Regions from separate parts of the Novosphingobium sp. YAF33 genome, predicted to be linked through region 2. Evidence: riboswitches for the same ligand, from Rfam matches in the RefSeq annotation. Region 2 holds a riboswitch; each other region holds the start of a gene.
What was found. Region 2 has a riboswitch for cobalamin ahead of AB4Z00_RS04455 (cobalamin biosynthesis protein CobG). Riboswitches for the same ligand answer to the same signal wherever they lie in the genome.

Region 1 (4,205 bases), on a different contig from region 2:
GGTGTGGGGCTATGGTTGCTGAAACCTTGCAGTCGTTCCTGTGCGAATTGATGAATGCGCCGGATCGCTAAAGGCGCCAACTTGCCGTCAGCGGGCCTGCTCCTGACGCGGCTGGGCGATCCACTTGCCCGAATTGGCATATTCCGGCCGCACGCCCTGGGTCTCGGGCAAGTTGCTGGCCTTGTAGAGCGACTCGCCCCCGCGATCCCGCACGTCGCTGGCATAGACGGGCGCGCGCTCCGCACCCGTGGAAGGGGCGGCGGAGGGCATGGCGGGCGAAGGCGCAGCGGCCTGCCCGGGGCGGAGCGCCTCGGCGGTGCCGAAGCTGCGCTGCACGGCCAGCGGGTCCAGCGCGGCGGTGGCAAGGGCCGAGGCGGCGGACTCGTCGCGGCGATGCGGGGCGGCCAGCGGCTCGCCGCCGAAATAGGCGAAGCGGAACGCGGCAGGGCGGCCCGCGGCGCCGTTGAAGGCATAGAAGCGATGGGCGCCGATGGTGGTCAGATAGTGCAGGCTCGGGGCCCAGTAGGGATTGACCTGGATCGTGTGATAATGCGTCGCCAGACCGATCGGCGTATAGACTTCGCCGGACAGCGCGGCGCGGGCTACGGATTCGGCACGCTGCCAGAAGAAGCGCTGCGGCGCGCGGGCCAGCGATCCGTCGCAGGCGAAGGAGAACTGGCAGCCGGTCGGCCGCTCCGAACCCTGGTAGACGACGCCGCAGACGGTCTTGGGATAGGCCGGATGGGCCACGCGGTTGAGCACGACCTGGGCCACGGCGCGCTGGCCGCCGTCGGGCTCGCTGGCGGCTTCGTAATAGATCGCCGCCGTCAGGCACTGGAGCGCGCGGCTGCGGTCCACCCCGGAATTGTCGATCCGCAGGGCGCGGGCGACCGGGCCGGGGCCGCCGGTTCCGTCATCCGCGTCGGAATGGATGCCTTCGCCTATCTTGAGCACGGGCTGTTCGGCTTCGAGATAGTAATAGGCAGAGCCGGGGAAGCTGGCGCCGGCCTGCTCGAACGGCATGGGCAGAACGGGCGCGCCGCCGGTTTCCGTCCCGGAGGCGGTGAGGCGGTCCCAGGCTTCGGCCGGGGCGAAGGAAGGCGCGGCGAAGGCAGGCAGGGCCACGGCGACGAGCGCGGCCGAGCCGAGCGTCCAGCGCCGCCGCCTGCGTTGCAGCCGCTTGCGTCCGCCGCGCACGAAATGACCCTGGAAATCGCGCGGGCGCGGCTCCCAGGTTTCGGTGCAGGCAGGAAGGGCGGCAGCGGTCACTCGGGTCCTTTCGGCGCATTGTCGGCCAGCGCGGATTTCGCGTTCCACCGGGTCATCGCGTATCTTGCGCCTAACCTGCTTTGCCGGGCGCGGCATCCCTGGAAATCGGCGCGTCCCGAAGCGGTACAGCGGGCAGCGATAGGCTGAATCGCTTAAGAGTTTGTTTGCGATCGTCCCCGGCGATACCGCCGCGCCGCCCTTTGCGCCGCTTGCCAATCCCCCCACTGCCCAGTATCGGCACTCGCGACGTCATGGGTGGCCCGGAGCCGGGCCCCGGGTTTCGTGAAAAGGGAACCCTGGTGGGAATTTCGGCGCAAGTCCGAAGCTGCCCCCGCAACTGTAACCGGGGAGCGCCCCTGCCACGCTATGCCACTGGGTCACACCGGGAAGGCGGCAGGCGGCGCGAAGATCCGGGAGCCAGGAGACCTGCCTTTGACGGTCGTTCCGCAGCCGGGCGGGGTGTCCCGGCATGCAGCGAGCACGCGCATGAGGAAAAGCGCGCGTCTCCGCCATGGACGGCAAAGTCGTTCAGGTTGGAGGAATACGCGTGAAGTACCTGTTTCTGCTGGGGACGGCTCTTGCCGTCTCGACCCCCGCTTTCGCGGATGAAGCCGCAATCGATAGTATCGTCGTCACCGCGACGCGCACCGAAACCCCCACCAGCGAGATCGGCCAGTCCGTCTCGGTCATCACCCGCGAGGATATCGAGCGCACCCAGGCGGTCACCGCGACCGACATCCTGGCCCGCCTGCCGGGTGTGACTTTTGCCCAGTCGGGCGGTTTCGGCCAGCCGGCCAGCGTGTTCATCCGCGGCGCCGAGAACGCGCAGAGCCTCGTGCTGATCGACGGCGTGCGCATCAACGATCCCGGCGACGTGGGCGGCGGCTTCGACTTCGGCAGCCTGACCGTCGGCCAGTTCGACCGCATCGAAGTGGTGCGCGGATCGTCCGGCGTGCTCTGGGGCAGCCGCGCGATCGGCGGCGTCATCAACCTCATCACCGCGCGCCCGACCGAGCAGTGGACCGCGCGCGGCCAGGCCGAATACGGCTGGCGCGACCAGAAGCAGCTCGGCGCCTCGGCGGCGGGCAAGGTCGGGCCGGTGGGCCTGACCCTGGGCGGCAACTGGCTCAAGGGCGACGGCTACTCCGCTTTCGACGAGCGCCTCGGCGGCCAAGAGAAGGACGGCTTCGAGAGCAAGAGCGCCAACGCCCGCGCCGAAGTGGAGCTGGTGAGCGGTCTTACCGCCGATGCCGGGACGTACTGGATCAAGGCCAATTACGATTACGACAACACCGGCGCCGATGCCCTGAACGTGGGCATGAAGCGCGATACCGTGGGCTATGCCAACTTGCGCTACAAGGGGCTGGACGGCCGCCTCAGCGCGCGCCTGGGCTATGGCCTCACCGATACGCGCCGCATCTCGGACGATGCCGTCTTCGGTCCCTACACCACCAATGGCCGCGCCGACCGTTTCGAGGGTCAGGTCTCCTACACCCCCATCGACATGGCCAGCATCCTCGTCGGCGCCGAGACGGAGAAGCAGAAGTTCTCCGACAATTACGGTTCGAAGGATTCGACCTCGATCGACAGCTACTTCGGCATGCTGACCCTGCGCCCCGTCACCGGGCTGACGCTGAACGGCGGCCTGCGCTATGACGACAATTCGGACTTCGGCCACAAGACCACCTTCTCGGCCAACGGTGCCTGGGTGATCGGCGGCAGCGAGGAAGCGCCGATCCTGCGCGCCAGCTACGGAGAGGGCTTCAAGGCGCCGTCGCTCTACCAGCTCTATTCCAATTCCGGCTTCCGCGCGCTCGATCCCGAGACGTCGAAGTCGTGGGATGTCGGCGTGGAGCAGCCCTTTGCGGAAGGCCACGGCACGTTCTCGGTCACTTACTTCGACCGCAAGACGAAGAACCTGATCGATTACGACCTGACCGCCTTCAACTACTACAACGTCGGCCGCGCGCGGGCGAAGGGCGTGGAACTGGGCATGCAGGTGAGCGACTGGGAAGGCTTCGACATGAGCCTTTCGGCCACTTACCTCGACGCTACGAACGAGGTGACCGGCACGCGCCTCGCTCGCCGTCCCAAGACGAACCTCTATGCCAGCCTGGACAAGCACTGGTCGGACGGCTTCCGCCTCGGTGCGGACTTGCGCGTGGGCGGCGGTCGCTATGACGACATCGCCAATACCTACTACCTCGGCGGCAATGTCGTCGTCGGCCTGCGCGGCGCCTTCGACGTGACGCAGAACATCCAGGTCTACGGCCGTGTCGAAAACCTGTTCGACGAGCACTACGAAGTGGTGCGGACATATGGCACCCCGGGCCGCGCGGCTTATGCCGGGGTGCGGGTGAAGATGTGATCCTGTCGTCTGCCCTGACGACATCGGTTGGACGGGGCAGGCGCAAGGCCCGCCGGTTCCTTGTCGTGCTGGCTCTGGCCGGCTCGGCGGCGCTGGCGGGCTGCGGGGGCGGTGACACCACCGAGGCCGCCCCCGCGGTACCGGGCCACGGCGAGAGCGGGGCGGAGCGCCCCACCATCGTCTCGCTCAACCCCTGCACGGACGCCATCCTGGCCGAAGTGATGGATCCGGGGCAGTTGCTGGCGATCTCCAGCTATAGCCAGGATCCCGAGAGCAGCTCGATGCCGATCGCCCGCGCGCGCCGGTACCGGGCGATCTCGGGGACGGTGGAGGAAGTGGCGACGATCCATCCCAGGGTGGTCGTGGCCAGCGCGTTCCTCGACCCTGCGAGCGAGGCGGCATTCCGGCGCCTCGGCTACCGGCTGGTGAAGATGCCGATCGCGTCGGACCTGGGAGCCGCGCGCGAACAGGTCCGCACGCTGGCACGGCTGGCGGGTCATGCCGCGCTGGGCGAAAGGCTGGTGGCCCGCATCGACGCCGCCGTGCGCCGCGATGCGCCGCCGCCGGG
Region 2 (4,205 bases):
TTCCGCGCTGCTCGCGATGGCGTTGACCGCGGCCACGGTGATCGCGCTGCCGCCCAGCCTTCCTTCGACGATGCAGCAGGGCACCGGGCAGGTATCCCATAGGGCGGCCTTGGACTCGGCCGCCCCCACGAAGCCGACCGGACAGCCAATGATCGCTGCCGGGCGCGGGCAATCGGGGTCCTCCAGCATGTCGAGCAAGTGGAACAGCGCGGTGGGCGCATTGCCGATGGCCACCACCGCCCCGCCAAGGTGCGGCCGCCAGAGTTCGAGCGCCGCCGCCGAGCGGGTATTCGCCATCGCCTGCGCCATTTGCGGGACTTGCGGATCCTGGAGCGTGCAGATCACCGCATTGTCCGCGGGAAGCCGGGCGCGGGTGATCCCTTCGCCCACCATGCGCGCATCGCACAGGATCGGCGCACCCGCCTCCAGCGCCGCCATCGCCGCGCGGGCGAATCCGGGCGAGAAGCGGATGTGCCGCGCCAGCTCCACCAGCCCCGAGGCGTGGATCATGCGGACCGCGATGCGCTCCTCGTCAGCGGGAAAAGCCGCGAGGTCCGCCTCGGCGCGGATCGTCGCAAACGACTGGCGATAGATGGCCGCGCCATCCTTTTCGTAGATATGCGCCATTCATGAGGCTCCGAAATGGGCAAGGACATGGTCGGGAGAAAGGCCGCCCCGCGTCGGCGGGTCGCCCGCGCGGCCACGGAGGGCGAGGTCGAAGGCGCCGTCGCGCCCGGTCAGGACCACGTCGCTCGGCCGTGCGCGCGCGCAGCCTTTGGCGCAGCCGGAAACGTGCAGGCGCCCGGACACATGCGGCGCCAACCGGCGCGCCAGTTCGCGCGTTTCGACCGTCGCCTGCGGGCATGTCGGCGCGCCCGGACAGGCATCGGCGCGCAGCAGCGGGTCGCCGGGATCGAGAATGAAGCCCTCCACCGGCTCTCGCACGTCGGATTCCGCCAGAAGCTGCCGCCAAGGTGTAACGCGAAGCGCCGCAGCGCCGGTCGCTGCCATCAGCCGCACCAGTGCCTCCCCCTCGATCCGCCCGAACGGCACCCCGTAGCCATGCGGCGCAGCGGCTCCGACGGCGGGACGGCTATCCCCCCGCGCCCATTGCGGAAGAGCGGCCGTGTGGCGCGAGGCCCGGCGGGCAGCGGCGCCGCCGGTCTCCACGAACCAGTGGGCCAGCGCGATCAGGCGGTCTGCGGCTTCTTCCAGCGGAATGGAAACCCCGCTCTCGCGCCCGTCGAGGCGGAGCAGCAGGCCGCCGGCTTCCGCGCGCTCGATGCGGAAATCCGCAGGGCTGTCCAGCAGCGTGGCGACGGGGCCGGCATCGACCGCGATGCCCATCTTTCCGGGCAATTCGGGCAACTCGGCCAGACGGCCCAGGAGTTCTTCCGCGATCCGCGCGGTATCGTCCCCGCGATCCCAGCCGGGTGCGACAAGCAGGTTGCGCCGCCCCTCCAGACCGGCGTCGGCATCGACCAGGCCCCGGTCGACCAGGGCGCGCAGCAAATCCTGCCAGCCCTGCTCGCGGACACCGCGGATCTGGAGATTGGCGCGATTGGTGATGTCTATCGCACCGCTGCCGAAACGGCGCGCCAGATCGGCAAGCACCGCGATCTCGGCCGCGGTCAGGCGCGCCAGCCGGGGCTTCACGCGCACGATCAGCCCGTCTCCGGCCATCATCGGACGCCAGGCATCCGGGCACCATCCGCGCAAGGCGAAGCCTGTCATCGGGACGCGCGTTTCATCCTGCCGCACGGCATCATCCTCTCGCGCGCAGCGACGATGACCGGGGCTTGCCGACGGGCGTCGGTCCGCACGCAACGACGGGCGGGCGCGATGAACGCCCGTCCTGCGCGCCGATGCAGCCCCAGCCGCACGGCTTCGTCGCTCACGCGGAGTACCGAGCCTTGGCCTATCCCTGGGCCAGGGCAAGAGCGACCGATGCGCCGGCAGGTCTCCTGGCTTGCGGGTCAAAGCGCGATGCTCGGCCTTCCCGGACCGTGGCGCCGGGCGCCCGCGATCCAGTGGCCGGCTTCCCGGGGGAAGCCACGGCATCTTGCTCACCGCTCACAGTTGCAGGGACAGCCGCGGATTCGAGGGACGAACCCTCTCACCGCGTTCCCTATTAAGCCTCGTTCGAGGCACCGGCGCGATCTTGCCCGCCGATCCTGACGGATCGAGCGGGCACCGGGGCGCTAACGCAGGAAATGCCGATCCGCAAGTCTCATGGAGCCACGTCCAAACAGGGACGCGCGCTGGGAGCGCGGTTAGAGCCCCCCGGTCAGCGGTAGCTCAGCTTCGGGAAGAAATCCCCGCGTCCCTCGGGCAGCAGGTCCAGCAAGCCCCAGACCGGGTCCAAAGCATCCAGCGAGCGATGGTGCTGGTCCGGCTCCTCCGGGGCGTAGAGCAGTTCGCCGCCCCAGAAATGCCGAACCTCGCCGCCATCCTTGCGGAAGACGTTGATCATCGGCTCGTCCCAGTCCTTGCCGTCCTCGTACCCGCGTTCCTGGCGCATGGCGGGGGTTACGCCGGCCGTGTTGCCGAAATAGTCCCGTGTGTAGCTGCTGCCTTCGGCCGATAGGAACCGGAGATGCGGCCAGCGGCGTTCACGCGCCCAGGCCACCAGACGGGCCAAAGGCGAACGGGCGACGACGTAGAACGCCGCAGCCTGCGGGACATGCCGTGCGGCCCCGTCCAGCCCGTCGAGCAGATGCGTGCAGCCGGTGCAGGGCTCGTCGCGCTCGGGACCGAACATGTAGCTGTAGAGGATCAGGCTGGGCTTCCCCGCGAACAGTTCCGACAGCCGCACCTGCTCCGGGCGCTGATGATCCCCGATGCGCTCGAAGACGTAGTCCTCCTTGATCGTCCCGCCGGGGGGCAGCGCCCGGCGCATCGCCGCAACCGTTTCCGTCTGGCGGCGCAGGGCCATTTCGGCATCGAGCAGTTCATTGCGCGCGCGGCGGTATTCGGCGCTTTCGTTAGGAAAACTGAGATGTTCCATGATCGGGCTCCTCCCTCCGGTTGCTCCCCTGACGCTCGCAGCCTGAACGCCCGAACGAGGGCAAGAGTTCACGCAAAGCTGCGGCAAATCGCCGCCCCCTTCCGGCAACGCGGCAAGCCCCTGACGCAAGGCGATATTCCGACCCCGTGCTGTCATGATCCGGGGCTAGTCGCGCAAATGACCCACCCTGCCGCCCCGCCAGGAGGCGGGATCATGGCCGCAGCGCCGCGCTTCTGCACGGGGTACGCTGCCCGCGATCCCTGCCTTGAGCCCGGAGATTACCGCGATGAACCACCACCCGACCGAAACCACCCTGTCCCGCCGCGGCATGCTCCTTGCCGGCGCTGGGGCAGGCGCCGCCACGCTTCTCGGCCAAGGCCCCGCACTGGCGGCGCCGCAGAATTCGGTCGCGCAAACTGGAGGCGCGCGCAAGAAGCCGCTGGTGATCGGCCACCGCGGCTGTTCGGCGCTGCGGCCCGAGCACACCTTGGCGTCCTATGCCAAGGCCATCGACCAGGGCGCGGACTTCGTGGAGCCGGATCTCGTCTCGACCAAGGACGGTGCCCTGATCGCCCGGCATGAGAACAACATTGCCGAAACCACCAATGTCGCGGACCATCCCGAATTCGCCCAGCGCCGCACGACCAAGGCGATCGACGGGGAAAAGGTCACCGGCTGGTTCACCGAGGATTTCACCCTCGCAGAGATCAAGACCCTGCGCGCAGTCGAACGGCTCGGCGCCATGCGCCCCGAAAGCAAGAGCTACGACGGCCAGTTCCAACTGCTCACGCTTGAGGAAATCGCGGACTTCGTGGCCGCGGAATCCGCCGCGCGCGGCCGCAAGATCGGCCTCATTCCCGAGATCAAACACTCCACCTATTTCGCCGGGATCGGCCTGCCGCAGGAACAGCGCTTCCTCGACCGCGTGGCCGCGAGCCATTATCTCTCGACGGCCCCGGTGATCGTCCAGAGCTTCGAGGTGGCCAATCTCAAGTGGCTGCGCCCGCGCATCGCCGCCTATCGCAGCCTGCAGCTCCTGCAACTGACCGTGCCTCTGGACATGCACCCCGCCGATGTCGCCGCCTCCGGGGGCAGCCTCACGTTCAAGCAGATGCTCACGCCCGCCGGTCTGGCCGAAGTCAGGACTTATGCCGAGTGGATCGCCCCCGTGCTCCAGGGGATCATTCCCTTCGGCGAT
Region 3 (4,205 bases), on a different contig from region 2:
CTGCCGCAGATAGTCGCGCAATTTCTCACGCGTTTCGGCGGGCAGGGTGGACGCGCGGTCGAGCGCCGGATCGGCTTCTCGCCCGTCGGCGATGGCGGCGAAGGCAATGCCGTTTTCGCGGGCGACGCGGGCGATCTCGTCGATGCCGTAGTCCCAGTAGCTCTTGCCGCCGAGCAGGATCACGCAGACGAATTTGGCGTGCGCGATCACCTTCTCGACATAGAGGTCGATCGAATAGGGGTGGCGCAGTTGCAGCAGGTTGGCGAGGCGTACGCTGGGAGCATCGGAGGGCAACCGCGCCGCCGCGCTCGCAAAGCAGGCCAGCTCACTGTCCGCCACAGTGAGGATCACCATGTCGCCGGGAGACTGGTCGAGGTCGATCGCCTCCTCGCCGTTGGAGATCGTCCCCGGCGTGGCGGACAGCAGGTGCATCAGGCGTTCCCCCCGACACCGCGACAGAACTCTTCCTCGTCATTGCGAGCAAAGCGAAGCAATCCAGGGCGGCTCTGCATGGCTCTGGATTGCTTCACCCGCTTTGCGGGTTCGCAATGACGAAGTGGGGAGGGGAGCCTATGCTTCACGCTGCCACGGCGCCGAGAACGTCTGCCAGCCCGGCCTCGATGGCCGCGCGGTTCAGTCCCTTCTGGCCGATGACGACAAGCTGGGTGCGGCGCGCTTCCTGCGGCAGCCAGGCGCGGTCGTAGAAGTGCTGGATGCGCGGCCCCACGGCCTGCACGACAAGGCGGCTCGGCTTGCCGCCGACCACGACCATGCCCTTCACGCGCAGCACGTCATGCTCCGCGATCAGGTCCTTCAGGCGCGCGAGCAGGGCGTCGAGATCGGCGACATCGCCGCCCGAGACGACGAAGCTGTCGAAGTCGTCATGGTCGTGATCCTCGTCCAGCCCGTCGATGTGCGAGGGGCGGGAATCGAGGTCGTCCTCGGCAGCAGCGGTGATGCCCAGCAGCGCGGCGATATCGACCGCGCCGTGGTCCGCGCGTACGATCTTCACGCCGGGGCGCGTTTCGGCCAAGACCAGCGTTTCGACATGGGCGAGGGCATCGGCATCGACGAGGTCGGTCTTGTTGAGCACGACCATGTCCGCGCAGCCGAGCTGTTCCTCGAACAGTTCCTCCAGCGGGCTTTCATGGTCCAGCATCGGATCGGCGGCGCGGGCTGCGGCAAGCGCGGCCTCGTCCGTGGCGAAGCGGCCGGCGGCCACGGCATCGGCGTCGATCAGCGCGACCACGCCGTCAACCGTCGCGCGGGTGCGGATATCCGGCCACTGGAACGCCTTCACCAGTGGCTTTGGCAGGGCAAGGCCGCTGGTTTCGATAATGATGTGGTCGGGCTTGTTCTCGCGGTCGAGCAGCTTCTGCATGGTCGGCAGGAAATCGTCGGCGACGGTGCAGCAGATGCAGCCGTTGGCCAGTTCGACGATGTCGTCTTCCGGGCAGGCCTCGTCATTGCAGCCCTTCACCAGTTCGCTGTCGACGCCGACGTCGCCGAACTCGTTGATGATGAGCGCGAGGCGGCGACCCTTGGCGTTCTGGAGCAGGTGGCGGATCAGCGTGGTCTTGCCGGCGCCGAGGAAGCCGGTGATGACGGTGGTGGGAACTTTGCTCATATCTCGTCTCCCGCGCGCCAGCGACCTGAAACGGCGGGGCGTCCCGTCGCGGGCGCGACGATGGCGGCACGCCGCGACGGACCGGCGCACGGGCGCCCGACGCGATATGCCGCTGCGGCCCCGGCCGCATGCATCACGTCGCTCAGACGGAAGAGTTACCGTGCCTTGGCCATTCCCTGGACCCGGGCAAGAGCGACATCGACGCCGGCAGGTTTCCTGGCTCGCGGGTCATCACGCGATGCACGGCCTTCCCAGGCCTCGCATGACTTAGCGTCCGGCCCAGTGGCTGCGGTGGGGGGCTTGCCCCGCCGCGAATGTGCATCGCGCTCGCCGCTTACAGTTGCAGGGACAGCCGCGGATCGGGACGGCGAACCGTCCTTACCGCGTTCCCGTATTAAGCCCCTTGCGGGGCACCGGCGCGATCTTCGTCCGGTCGCCAGAAGGCATCCCGAACCCGGAGGCGATTAGCCGGGGACGCCCCGCACCGCAAGACCCAGAGACTGCAATCGCCAACTCCGGTTGAAGGAAAGAACGGTGCAGGAGAGCGGCGCCACATCGATGGCGAGCGCTGCGCGCAGCGGCAGTTCCAGCGCATGGGAGATGGCGGCGCGGATCGTCATCGGGTGCGTGATGGCGCAGGTCGGCGCGTCGGAGCCGGCAACGCGGTCCATCCATGCACCGATCCGCGTGCGAACCTGATCCAGTGTTTCACCCGCGGGCGCGCCTTGCGCGGGTTCGGCCAGCCACCGGCCGAGCTGTCCGGGATCGCTTGCCTCGATCTGCGCGAAGGACAAGCCTTGCCACTCGCCATGATCGATATCGGCAAGCGCCGGTTCGGTTCTGGCCGTGAGCCCCATCGCCGAGGCGGTCTCGGCAGCGGCGCGGGCGGGGCTGGCCTGCACCGCGGCGTGGTAGCGTTGGGGCAACCTGGCCAGGGCGGCATCGCGTCGCCCTGCCGCATCCAGCGGTTCCGCCGGCTCGGGAAACCGGCCTTCGCGGCTCGACGCCGTGGCGGCGATGCAGATCAGCAGGAGGGTTGTCGCCAAGGGTAAATTCCGTGGGGTCGTTGACGCCGCGGCCCGCGCGGTCCTAAGGAAGCGGCGTCGAGTATCGAAGAAGCCGGTGAGAATCCGGCGCGGTCGCGCCACTGTAATCGCACGGGAACCGTCCCGTCGAGAGCCAGACCTTCCTTCTTGGCAACAGGTTTTCCGGGGACGCGCAATCCCGCCAAGGAGCATGACAATGGCTGTTTCCACCGCAGTTTTCGACGACGCTTTCATTCCCGTGCCGGGCGGTAACGCCATTCCCCTGGAAGACATCGCGCCCTGGGCCGTGCTCGGCACGCTGCTGGCCGTCATCTTCATCTATTTCGTCAGCACCGAGCAGGGCGCCTTCTCCCTGTTCCAGGGCATGTACGTCCACGAGTTCGTCCACGACGGGCGTCACCTCCTCGGCTTCCCCTGCCACTGAGGCGCTGCACATGACCAGGGACTTGCTCTGGCGCGGGATGCTTGCCGGCATTCTGGGCGCGCTTCTCGCCACGCTTTTCGCGCGGGGCTTTGCCGAACCGCAGATCGATCTGGCGATCGGTTACGAGGAAAGCCACTCCGCGCATGATGCCCCGTCCGGCCACGCCGGGATGGCCATGCCCCACACCGGCACGCCGGCCGAGCCGCAGGAAGAGGAACTCGTCAGCCGCGATACGCAGAAAGGTGCGGGACTGGTGACCGCACTCGTGCTGTACGGCGCTGCGGTGGGCGGGATCTTCTCGCTCGTCTTCGCTTACGGCTACGGCCGCATGGTAAATCTGGGCCCGCGCAGCTTCGCACTCATGCTGGCCGCGCTGACATTCGCGCTGGTGGTGGTGGTACCGGCGATCAAATATCCCCAGACCCCGCCAGCCGTGGGCAAGCACGAAACCGTGGCCCTGCGCACTGCTGCCTATTTCGGCATGATCGCGCTGTCGCTCGGCGCCGCCGTCGTGGCAGCGCGTATCAGGAGCGCCCTTGCACGACCGGGACGCGGTTTCGATGCCACGCTGCTCGGTCTTGTGATCTATCTGGGCCTGGTGGGCCTCGGGCAGTTTCTGCTGCCTGCCGTTAACGAGGTTCCCACGGACTTCCCGGCCGTGCTTCTGTGGAACTTCCGCGTGGCCTCCATCGGCACGCAGCTGGTGCTATGGGCGACGATTGGCCTCGCTTTCGGACTTTGGGCCGAGCGCGTGCTGCAGAAGGCAAAGTCCTGATCGTTCAATCGGTTGGAGTGCAGAGCTGCCTGGTTCAGGAACTCTGCACTTTGGCCACGAGACGGAGCGGCGCACGGCTCATCTCGTTGCCCGCCTGCGTGGCTTTCTGGAGCACTCTCAAGAAGACATCGCGCTCTTCCCGCGACAGGTGGACGACGAGATCGTCCTGAACCTTGTCGACCCAGGGCTCCGCGATATCGAGCGTCACCAGTCCGGCACTGCTGAGCATGAGCACCCGCGCCCGCCGGTCGGTAGGGCTGACTTCCCGGTCTACGAGGCCTTTCTGCACCAGCCTGTCGATGACGCCGCCAATGGTCACGCGGTCGTAGGCGA
Region 4 (4,205 bases), on a different contig from region 2:
CGGACATCGTGGCATCGAAAGGCGCCGTGGCCGCGGCCGCCGCCACCGGCGCGGGCGCCCAGCGCGTCCTGCCGGACGCCGCCCTGCCCGTGGAGACGATGCAGCGCTTCGACGCCGGGCTGGACTGGAAGGTCGGCGTGGTCCGCTCACGCAATGTGCCGGTGCAGAACATCGCCCTGAAGCTCTCGCTCGACCGGGGACGACTGGCCCTGTCGCCGCTGACATTCTCGATGGCGCGCGGCGATGTCGCCTCGGACCTGGTGTTCGACACGCGTCAGCGCCCCTCGGCCGTAAGCTACGACATTCGCCTCAAGTCCACGCCGATGGGCCGTCTGCTGGCCGGCTACGGCGTGGTGGAATCAGGCACGACCGGCACGATCGGCGGCCGCATCAAGCTGGAAGGCCGCGGCGACACGATCCACGATTCGCTCGCTTCGGCATCGGGCCGGATCGCCTTCATCATGCCCCGCGGCACTTTCTGGACGCGCAACGTGCAGCTGGCCGAGCTGGACCTCGGCACATTCGCCTCCAAGATGTTCGAGGGCAAGCTGAAGAAGCCCGTCCAGCTCAACTGCGGCCTGGTGGCCTTCACGGTCCGAGGCGGCACGGCGGCGGCCGACCCGATCCTGATCGACACGTCGAAGAATGTCATCACCGGGCGCGGCGGCTTCAGCTTCGATACCGAGGCGCTCGACATGGGCTTCCGCGCGGACGGCAAGAAGTTCAGCCTGTTTTCCGGGCAGTCACCCGTCGGCATCGGCGGCCGCTTCGCCAAGCCCTCCCTTCAGGTCATCAGCCCGCAATTGCTCGGCCGCGCCGGGGTGGGCCTTGGACTGGCCGTGGCGGCGACGCCGGTGGCGGGGCTACTCGCCTTCGTGGACGTGGGCGATGCCAAGTCCGCCGCCTGCGGCCCGGTGCTGTCGGGCGCCAATGCGCAGTCCCAGCGCACCGCCAAGGGCAAGCCGCGCGACGACGTCGGCTCCGGCCGTCCCGACAAGAACGACTGAGTTTCCTCCGCCGCGACAGCTCCGCTCGGAACGGACGTGAACCGGAACGGGCGCGCTCTGGCCGGCTTCGCCCACGCGAATACATCCCGCTTGCACAGGGCGCACGCCCCGGCTAGCTCATCGCGTCCGCCATTTCCGCAAGGAGGGCGGGCAATGATCGCGCTGGTGCCTCGAAAGAGGCTTAATAGGGAACACGGTGAGAGAGGCTTCCTCTTGAATCCGAGGCTGTCCCTGCAACTGTAAGCGGTGAGCGCGATGCACATCACGCGGCGGGGCAATGCCCCCTGCCGCAGCCACTGGGCCGGACGCTAAATCCTGCGAGGCCTGGGAAGGCCGTGCATCGAGCGATGACCCGTGAGCCAGGAGACCTGCCAGCGTACGGTCGCTCTTGCTTTGGTCCAGGGGATGGCCGGGGCACGGTGATTTTTCCGTCTGAGCGACGAACCAGCGGCAAGGGCCGCACGGTGCGCTGAGCGGTCGTCCCGAATCCGGGCGCCCGGCCGGTCAGTGCGCCGGTCGTTCGCGGGCCTGGGTTCGCGAGCGGCAGACCCTTGCCAAAAGCTCGCTTGGCGCCCGGCAGGGGAATGAAATGAAGATCGCAACCGTTTCGCACGCGGCGCTTGCCGCGGCGCTGACTCTCGCCTGCGCCGCGCAGGCCCGGGCCGCGGATGGCGGGAAGGTCGAGGGCCGGAAGTTCGGGGGCCTGGAGGCCGATGCCGCAGAGGCGGATGGCCCTTCGATCGTCGTCACCGGGCAGAGCCTGGAAGAGACGCTGCCGCAGGAACTCTCCCGCTACGGCAACGACGTCGTCACCGTCGATGAACGGCAGATCCGCAACAGCGGCGCGGTGGATGTGACCAAGGCGCTGGACCAAGTACCCGGCCTCTACGTGCGCGGCCGCAATGGCCCGTTCACTTACGTAGACGTCTCGCTGCAGGGTTCGCGCACGCAGGACGTGCTCTGGACGATGGACGGCATCCGCCTCAACAACCGCCTGTATGGCAGCACCTCGCCCAACGACACGCTGCCCGCCAGCATGATCGAGCGGATCGAGGTCCTGCGCGGCGGAGAGAGCGTGTTCTACGGCACCCAGGCCTCGGCCGGAGTGATCAACGTGGTGACGCGCAGCTTTTCCGACGATCCGGGCGGCCAGGTCAATGCCTCGGTCGACAGCTGGGGCGGCACGACCCTGGACGGCTATGCGCGCGGCGCCCTGGGCGACCACCGCTTCGTGGCCTATGCCTCGCACAATCGCTCGGAAGGCTACCTGCCCTACAGCGCCTATCAGCCCAGCCTCACCGACCGGCACCTCGGCTACGACTTGTGGTCGGCCGGGCTCAAGTACCAGTACGCGCTGGCGCCGGATCTCGCGCTCAACGCGCAGTACCAGCATACCGAGGCGAAGCTCGACAACCTATCCCCCACCCGCATTCGCGAGAGCCGCAACGACCGGAACGAGGAAGTGGCCAGCCTGCGGCTCGACTACACCGGCAGCGACAGTGTGCAGTTCTTCCTGAAAGGCTATTTCCACGACTGGAAGACCGCCTACATCCAGATCCGCAATTCGCTGCCCGGCCATCAGCCCCAGGTGATCTATCCAGCCGGCACCTTCTGGGGCTACCGCGACTGGGGCGGCAGCGCGGTGATGAAGCTGCATCTGCACCCCGGCCTGGAATACCTGCTGGGCTACGACTTCCAGAACTTCAGCGGCCGGGACGACGTGCTGCTGATCGCGCCGACCAGCGAGCAGGTCCACGCCGGGATCCTGCAGCTTCGCACCACCGACGAGATCTCGTCGAAGGGCCGCCTGGCGGCGGGCCTGCGCTACAATCGCACGGACGGCGCGCGCAAGACGATCTGGAACGTCTCGGGCCGCTACGACTTTGCCGAGGCGCTCTATCTGGAAGCCAATGGCGGCACCGCCTTCGTGCTGCCCGACGCCTCGCAGCTCTACGGCAACGACCCTTGCTGCGAGGTGGGCAATCCGAACCTCAAGGCGGAGCAGAGCCTTTCGCTCAACCTCTCGGCAGGCGGCATCCTGCCGCTGGGCGCGGCCTCGCTGGGCTGGAAGGCGACCTATTTCGACCGCCGCATCACGGACATGATCGACAGCGTCTACGACGATCCCGCCTTCCCCGGCGGCACTTACGCCAACCTCGACGGCAAGGTCCGCTCGCAAGGCGCGGAGCTGGAACTCGACGCGCGCTGGCCGGGCGGCTGGGGCATCTCGGCCAGCTACACATATGCCCGCGTGCGCGAAAAGGGCGCATCGACGCAGCTGGACCGCAACCCCAAGCAATATGCCAAGGCCGCCTTGTCCTATGCGCCCGAAGACCAGCCCTTCGGCGCGAGCCTCAACGCCAGCTGGATCGGCGATGTCTGGTCGACCGCATCCGGCGCGGGGCGGCAAAACTACGGCAACTACGCCCTGCTCGATGTCGGCGCCTATCTTTACGTCGATGGGGCGGCGCGGCGGAACCGCTTCGGCGTCAATATCGAGAACCTGCTCGACCGGGAATATGCCACGCGCGGCTACCTTTCGGCCGCGACCGACCAGGGCGTGCTCGATGGCAGCAACAGCCGCTTCCTCTATTTCAACCGGGGCGTGCCGCGCACGCTGCGGATGCAATACGGCCTGAGTTTCTGACGCCGTGACCGCGCTCCAGCCTTCCAAGGCGCCCGGTAGCCTGCTGCCCCGCAGCTTGCTGCCGCGCCCCGTCCTCGTCCTTCATCGCTGGCTCGGCGTCTTCGTCGGGCTGCTGATGACCCTCTGGTGCCTGTCGGGCTTCGTGATGATCTACGTGGACTATCCGAGGCTGGAGCCGGCAGCGCAGTTGCAGGGCCTGGCGCCGCTGCAACTGCCGCCCGGTCCGGTCTGGAACGATACCGCGTGGGAAGAGGCAGGCCTCGCGCCAGACCTGCCGATCGCCTCCGCGCGCGTCGAGATGATGGCCGGCCGCCCGGTCCTGCGGATCGTTTCCGCGGCCACCGGCGACCGCTCCATCGCGCAGATGCGGACCATGCCAGAAACCATCGACCTGGCCATGGGGCGGAAGCTTGCCCCGCCCGGGCGCGCCGACCTCGCCAGGATCGCGGCGGACTACGCCCGCGGCCATGCGATCGGCGGCGCAGCGCCCGCTCTGTCCGAAACCGGCATCGACCAGTGGACGGTGCAGACCTACCGGCGGAGCGCCCCGC

Region 1: another riboswitch for cobalamin. It lies ahead of AB4Z00_RS00975 (TonB-dependent receptor domain-containing protein); the one in region 2 lies ahead of AB4Z00_RS04455 (cobalamin biosynthesis protein CobG).
Region 3: another riboswitch for cobalamin. It lies ahead of cobW (cobalamin biosynthesis protein CobW); the one in region 2 lies ahead of AB4Z00_RS04455 (cobalamin biosynthesis protein CobG).
Region 4: another riboswitch for cobalamin. It lies ahead of AB4Z00_RS24995 (TonB-dependent receptor plug domain-containing protein); the one in region 2 lies ahead of AB4Z00_RS04455 (cobalamin biosynthesis protein CobG).

The regions. Positions count from the first base shown of each region.
Region 1 is NZ_JBFRCW010000001.1:207,270-211,474, reverse strand. Features, by position in the region: gene AB4Z00_RS00980 (cell wall hydrolase) at 88-1,269, opposite strand; cobalamin riboswitch at 1,506-1,717, shown strand; gene AB4Z00_RS00975 (TonB-dependent receptor domain-containing protein) at 1,817-3,637, shown strand; gene AB4Z00_RS00970 (ABC transporter substrate-binding protein) at 3,634-4,205, shown strand, end outside.
Region 2 is NZ_JBFRCW010000002.1:6,998-11,202, forward strand. Features, by position in the region: gene AB4Z00_RS04450 (precorrin-8X methylmutase) at 1-627, opposite strand, end outside; gene cobI (precorrin-2 C(20)-methyltransferase) at 1-1, opposite strand, end outside; gene AB4Z00_RS04455 (cobalamin biosynthesis protein CobG) at 628-1,761, opposite strand; cobalamin riboswitch at 1,938-2,165, opposite strand; gene AB4Z00_RS04460 (DUF899 family protein) at 2,288-3,007, opposite strand; gene AB4Z00_RS04465 (glycerophosphodiester phosphodiesterase family protein) at 3,294-4,205, shown strand, end outside.
Region 3 is NZ_JBFRCW010000004.1:356,812-361,016, reverse strand. Features, by position in the region: gene cobN (cobaltochelatase subunit CobN) at 1-432, opposite strand, end outside; gene cobW (cobalamin biosynthesis protein CobW) at 578-1,627, opposite strand; cobalamin riboswitch at 1,817-2,059, opposite strand; gene AB4Z00_RS10920 (histidine phosphatase family protein) at 2,092-2,673, opposite strand; gene AB4Z00_RS10915 (CbtB domain-containing protein) at 2,870-3,097, shown strand; gene AB4Z00_RS10910 (CbtA family protein) at 3,108-3,872, shown strand; gene AB4Z00_RS10905 (MarR family winged helix-turn-helix transcriptional regulator) at 3,907-4,205, opposite strand, start outside.
Region 4 is NZ_JBFRCW010000022.1:23,059-27,263, forward strand. Features, by position in the region: gene AB4Z00_RS24990 (AsmA family protein) at 1-1,007, shown strand, start outside; cobalamin riboswitch at 1,156-1,397, shown strand; gene AB4Z00_RS24995 (TonB-dependent receptor plug domain-containing protein) at 1,597-3,654, shown strand; gene AB4Z00_RS25000 (PepSY domain-containing protein) at 3,659-4,205, shown strand, end outside.